2 regions of the Candidatus Clostridium eludens genome follow, and region 2 is predicted to be linked to the other one. Evidence: a T-box and tRNA genes for the amino acid it is inferred to sense, from the RefSeq annotation. Region 2 holds a T-box; the other holds one or more tRNA genes.
The links. The T-box of region 2 lies ahead of metG (methionine--tRNA ligase). A T-box ahead of a tRNA ligase gene usually reads a tRNA of that ligase, here a tRNA-Met.
Positions count from the first base shown of each region.

Region 1: it has a tRNA-Met gene. The T-box ahead of metG (methionine--tRNA ligase) is inferred to sense a tRNA for this amino acid. The anticodon was not compared.

Region 1 covers NZ_JBJHZX010000006.1:167,784-171,206, reverse strand. The annotation lists gene spoIIE (stage II sporulation protein E) at 1-1,770, opposite strand, end outside; tRNA gene ACJDU8_RS06160 (tRNA-Met) at 2,040-2,116, opposite strand; tRNA gene ACJDU8_RS06155 (tRNA-Met) at 2,130-2,205, opposite strand; tRNA gene ACJDU8_RS06150 (tRNA-Leu) at 2,213-2,301, opposite strand; tRNA gene ACJDU8_RS06145 (tRNA-Met) at 2,317-2,393, opposite strand; tRNA gene ACJDU8_RS06140 (tRNA-Met) at 2,406-2,481, opposite strand; tRNA gene ACJDU8_RS06135 (tRNA-Leu) at 2,488-2,576, opposite strand; gene ACJDU8_RS06130 (S1 domain-containing RNA-binding protein) at 2,704-3,114, opposite strand; gene ACJDU8_RS06125 (FtsB family cell division protein) at 3,296-3,423, opposite strand, start outside.
Region 2 covers NZ_JBJHZX010000010.1:91,811-95,233, forward strand. The annotation lists gene metG (methionine--tRNA ligase) at 1-1,855, opposite strand, end outside; T-box leader at 1,964-2,207, opposite strand; gene ACJDU8_RS08560 (uracil-DNA glycosylase) at 2,230-2,808, opposite strand; gene ACJDU8_RS08565 (spore maturation protein) at 2,896-3,414, opposite strand.

The sequences.
Region 1 (3,423 bases), on a different contig from region 2:
CCCATGTTTGCATTCACTAATTACATGGGTGATAATATGGTATTTAGGAGTTTCTTCAAAAGCTATATTACAACTATTAGATGAAAAATTTATATCACAGTTATCCTTACTTAATCCCATGAGTTTTCCAGTTACATTGTTTATTAAGGGTAATACTTTTTTAATACAATCTTGTCTCCCTCCGCAAGCCTCCATAGATAAATTTATGACCAGGTGTGCATTTTTATCATTGAAACAAAATATATCTTTATAATGTATATTATTTTTATTTAGAATTCTTCGTATATTATTTTCTACTGATGGATTAAATCTTATGTCCGAACTTAAATCCTGTACTATCTCACCTACAGTCCTTCCCATATTCCCTATCTGGGATGCCAGCAATTCTCTACATTCCCCCAGCCTGCTTCTCCATACTTCATTTACAATGTAATTATTCACAATTTCTCTGGTATTCTTTAAAAGCAGGGTTCTCCTGGTGCATTTTTTCTGCAATTCCTCAGGAATATACTTTTTATTATCCTGGTAATTTTGTATTAATTCTAGAAATGCATTATATGTATAAAAGGTTTCTCTCCTCCAACACATATTATTCATATCACAGCTAGAACAAACTCTATCTGCCAAATTTTCTACAAGGGCACTACTTTTATTTTTCATAGTAAGTTTATCATTATTAGCTAATCTAGAAAGAACAGAAGATATGTCAGTTAGCACATGAGAAAAACTATCAAGCCTATGCATAAAAATAGACTTAATTTTATCTGCATAATTTTCTTTTAAACGCTCCTGCTTTTTCTGCCAATCTAATTCTAGTTCCATTCTTCTATATATATTTTGCGGTATTATAAAATATATAATACAACTTATAATTACTTCTATTATTTTAAATTGTGAACCTATATTAGAGTACATCTTTAATACAGCAAATCCTATAATATATCCAGCACCACTCATCCATTTACCTGTTTCTCTAAATAAGCCTGATATAAGTCCGCATAGGCCATAAACTGAAACATAGGTCATCATATCATTAGATGTCACTCCTATTATGGCCCCCATAGCTATACCCCCTGCAGCACCTGAGGCACTTCCTTTTACATAACCTAATATAAGTATAAAAGTTAGCGCTATTATATTTCTGACAGATAGCCCTTGAATAACTGTACCCCAAGTTCCGGCTATAATTAAAGAGGTAGTTATAGACATACTAATTATCTCTTCACTACTATACAAGTGTCTGGTTTTTAATTGATTAAAACATATTATAGAATAATTAATAATAAAATATAATGGGAATATACACATAACTTCAAACATAGAATTAAATGCAGCTACCCCCAGTGAAAATTTAACTATGAAAAACTTATAAGCTAAAAATTCTAAAAACGTGAAGGAAAATAGCAAAATTAGTTTTTTAACCTTAGCAATATCATTGAATATATAATTTAGAGACGTCAATGTAACAGTTACTATACAATATGATGGAAGATATTTTACATTTCCATATATCGAAACATATCCAAGTAGTGTACCGACTCCCGCTGCCAATGCCGGTTTTTTTCTTTCACATAAAGCCATAGATATAAAAAAAGCTATTCCAAAAGGAGCCATGAGATTTACCATCATAACCCTTGCTACTAAAAATCCAGATAAACAATAAAATATCATTTTTATTGTATTTCTCAATTGTTCAGATTTGTGTTTTTTTTCTTCACCCTTTGACTTTTCTGTTCTTTGATAAGTAAAAACCTCTGCTCCATATTGCATTATACCACCCACCTTATAAAATTACTGTTAATAATTATACCAGTAATTTCTGGAAATAAATGTCATAAAGTGAAATGATAGTATATTTTTTTTAGGACAATAATTTCTATGTTTTTCTCAGTTTTTACTTTATATAATTACATTAATAAAAATAAGCTTATATTTTTTATATAGAATCCATAAAATTTTGAACATTGTGGAATATTTTACCTATAAAACTCAAATATTTTGAAATCATAAAAAAAGCTTGCAAAAAACTTGCAAGCTTCTGGTAGCGGAAATAGGAATCGAACCTACGACACTTCGGGTATGAACCGAATGCTCTAGCCAACTGAGCTATTCCGCCTTATATGTAATTTTGGTTGCGGGGGAAGGACTTGAACCTACGACCTTCGGGTTATGAGCCCGACGAGCTACCAACTGCTCCACCCCGCGTCAATTTTGGTGCTGAAGACCGGAATCGAACCGGTACGGGTTTTAAAGCCCGCAGGATTTTAAGTCCTGTGCGTCTGCCTGTTCCGCCACTCCAGCTAGTTTTAATGACATTGGTAGCGGAAATAGGAATTGAACCTACGACACTTCGGGTATGAACCGAATGCTCTAGCCAACTGAGCTATTCCGCCTCATATAGAATTTGGTTGCGGGGGAAGGACTTGAACCTACGACCTTCGGGTTATGAGCCCGACGAGCTACCAACTGCTCCACCCCGCGTCATTTTGGTGCTGAAGACCGGAATCGAACCGGTACGGGTTTTAAAGCCCGCAGGATTTTAAGTCCTGTGCGTCTGCCTGTTCCGCCACTCCAGCAACAACGTCTTACTTTGACGACATAAATTATTATATATGATAAATATTTTATTGTCAACCATTTTATAAAACTTTTTAATTTCATAAAATAATAAAGAGGCTGCCGCAGCCTCTTTAGCACATCTTATTAATAGTTAGATGACTTTTTATACCCCTTACCCTTTGAATCTTGATGCTTTTTAATATCTTGAAATCTCTCTTCACTATCCTTTAAGAATTTAGATAATCTATCTTCGAAACTACCTTGATTATTCCTGCTTTTTTCCTTTTGCCAATCTATTTCCTGGGGTCTTAAGCTCTTTTTATCCTTTTCAGCTTGCTTCATAGATAAACTTATCTTACCATTATCATCAATAGAAATTATTTTAACCCTTATCTTATCCTTTTCCTTCAAATAATCTCTTATATTTTTAACATAAGTATCTGACACTTCAGATATATGCACTAATCCAGTTTTACCATTGACATCTACAAAAGCTCCAAAACTGGTAATATTAATTACTGTACCCTCTAGTATGCTTCCTGCCTTTAAGGTCATATTAAAAAGACTCCTCCTTAAAAATAATACTATATAATATAATCTTTTTCTCTACCATCAGAGTAGGACTTCTTGGATCTCTCCCAGAAATTTTTCCTGCTTCCACAATAATTTATCCTCCATAATTTCTGTAGACATATATAAAGTCTACTTTTATTATTTATTATAGTATAAATGACTATTAGTTTTTTTTGTCTATTACAGGAGTTTCACCTTCATTAATAAGACCTAATTTTTCTCTAGCTAACTTTTCTATGTAAGTATTAGATGTAGACATCTTAATTTCATCCTGTAATTTTTGATTTTTAT
Region 2 (3,423 bases):
AAATTTCTCCTTTTAATTTTACTGGCTTTAAATTTACTGCAACTATTACATATTTTCCCACAAGTTCTTCTGGTTTATAATATTTAGATATTCCTGACACCACTTGTCTTTTTTCCTGTCCTAATTCAAGCTGCAATTTTAGTAACTTATTGGAACCTTTTATATGGTCACATTTTAACACTTTTGCAACCCTTAAATCTAGTTTATCAAAATCATCTATAGTTATTTGTTCTTTTATAGGTTCTGCTGTAGAATTTTGCAAAATGCTTTTTTCCTCTTTCAGTTTATTCAATTCTTCTATTTTTTTATCTACATCTATTCTAGGAAATAATATATCTCCTTTATTTATTCTAGTTCCCGACCTAGTTCCATCAAAAGAAGCTATACTATCCCAGGATATAAGTTCCACATTCAACTGCTTATAAATTTTCTCACTGGTTTCAGGAAGAAACGCACAAAGACATATGGATATTATTCTTAAAGACTCTGAAAGATTATAAATTACCGTTCCCAATCTATCTTTTTTGCTTTCATCCTTGGCTAATATCCACGGAGTAGTTTCATCTATATATTTATTAGTTCTTGATATAAGCTGCCATATATTGTCTAAAGCTTCAGGTATTCTTAAGTGATTCATATGTTTTTCTACTTTTATAGGTGTATCTAGGGCCAAACTTATGAGTTCATTATCTATATCCTCTTTCTGTGTTGGTGATGGCATAATTCCATCAAAGTATTTTTCTATCATGGTACAGGTTCTTGATAATAAATTTCCTAAATCATTAGCTAAATCTGAATTAATTTTCTTTATAAATATTTCATTATTAAACAACCCATCAGCACCAAAAGGAATCTCCCTCAATAAGTAATATCTTACAGCATCTGCACCAAAATGATTTACCAAAACTACAGGATCTACCACATTTCCTTTAGATTTTGACATTTTTCCTCCGTCTACCAAAAGCCAACCATGTCCAAATACTTTTTCAGGTAGTGCTTCTCCTAAAGCCATAAGCATTATAGGCCAGTAAATTGTATGAAATCTTAATATATCTTTACCTACCAAATGTACATTTGCCGGCCAATACTTTTTATATAATTCCTGATTTTCACCGCCGTAGCCTAATGCTGTTATATAATTTGCCAGTGCATCTATCCATACATATATTACATGTTTATCATCAAAAGTTACAGGTATTCCCCAATCAAAAGAAGTTCTTGAAACACAAAGCTCTTGAAGCCCTGGTTTTAAAAAATTATTTAACATTTCATTTTTTCGAGATTCAGGTTGTATAAAATCCGGATGAGTTTCAATATGCTTTATAAGCTCAGGCGCATATTTTGACATTTTAAAAAAATAGGCTTCTTCTTTAGCTTTTTCTACTGCTCTACCACAGTCAGGACACTTTCCATCTACCAATTGGGTTTCGGTCCAAAATGATTCACAAGGGGTACAATACCAGCCTTCATAATTTCCCTTATATATATCTCCTTGATCATATAATTTTTTAAATATCTTCTGGACTGCTTTTACATGATATTCTTCTGTAGTTCTTATAAACTTATCATAATTTATATTCATTATTTTCCATAACTCTTTAATTCCTGCTACTATTTCATCTACATACTCTTTGGGAGTAACTCCTTTAGCTTCTGCCAATCTCTGAATTTTCTGTCCATGCTCATCTGTACCAGTTAAAAGCATAGCATCATAGCCTGTAATCCTCTTAAATCTAACAAGGGCATCTGCTGCCACGGTGGTATATGTATTACCTATGTGAAGATTTGCCGATGGATAATAAATAGGTGTAGTAATATAATATGTTCCTTTAGTCATGTTCATTTCTCTCCTTATCTCATAATTTATACAAAAACTTTTATTAATATCTATTAAGATTCACTTGATAAAAATATTAATTTGCAAACTCAAAATAAAAAAGCCTCTATATGAAAACTTCTTCCATATAGAGGCGCAAAGCACGCTTTACCACTCTATTTCATCTTTACTTCGCAATAAAGACATCTATAAGTAATTAAACTTTAAAATTACTTTTCAATATAACGGTTGCCGCCGTACCACCCTAATATTACTTCAAATGGTATACTCCAGAGCCATGTTCATAAACTATTTTGTCTTCGATTTTCACCAAATTATCGACTCTCTTTGCACAAAATTAATTTACTACTCTTTCCTTCATAGTATTTAACACTATAATATGCCATATATTTTTATGTGTCAATGTTTTTTATTTCAAAGACTTCTTCATACTTTTTTCTTATACTTTTTAAGTCTTCCCAAAACATAGGCTTTTTATTCTCATCCCGCAGTATGGCAGATGGATGAAAAGTGGCAGTTATATAGAATCCTTTCCTTTCAACCCATTTTCCTCTATCCCTTGTAATTCTCCAATCCCTTCCTAGTATGCAATTCATGGCAGTAGCTCCAAGACAAACTATTATCTTAGGCCTTACAAGTGCTACTTGATTTCTCAAATATGGAATACATGCCTTTTCTTCATGTTCATGGGGAGTTCTGTTATTCTCAGGTCTACACTTACAAATATTACATATGTAATAATCTCTTTTCCTATACAAATCCAGTGACTCAAGAGCCTTGGTTAAAAGTTTACCTGCCTTTCCCACAAAAGGTACACCTGTTCTATCTTCATCTGCCCCGGGTGCTTCTCCTATAAACATCATGCCTGCTCTAGGGTTGCCATCTCCAAAAACCATATTTATTCTATTATTACTAAGATTACATTTCTTACAATTTATACATTCTTCATATAATTCTCTCCATTTCAACATCCTAACCATCACCTCAAAGTACCATTATATTATATTATACAACTAATACTATAAAATGAAATATAATCTTTTCATAAAAAAGTATATCTAAAACATAATCCTCGCTACTGTTACTGCTACTATTACTGAAACCAAATCTGCCATTATAGCTGCCCAAAGCGTATGCCTTATTTTTTTTATTCCCACTGCACCAAAATAAACTGTTACTGTATAAAATATAGTTTCTGTAGAACCCATAATTATGGAAGCCACTCTACCTATATAACTGTCAGGTCCAAACTTACTTAAAGTTTCAGTGAACACCCCAAGAGCCCCGCTTCCCGATAGCGGTTTTATAAGTATAAGAGGTACTACTTCTGCTGGAATACCTATAAAATTAACTATTGGTTTTATAAATCCTATAAAATAATCTAGTGCCCTAGATTCTCTAAATACTCCCACTGCTAATATCATAGCCAGCAAATATGGAAATATCTTAATACATATGCTAATACCTTCCTTGGCACCTTCTATAAAGCATTCATATACTTTAACTTCTTTTATTATTCCATAAGTAACTACAGAAACTATAATTATGGGTATTATACTCTTTATTATGTAACTCAAAGGTCCCCC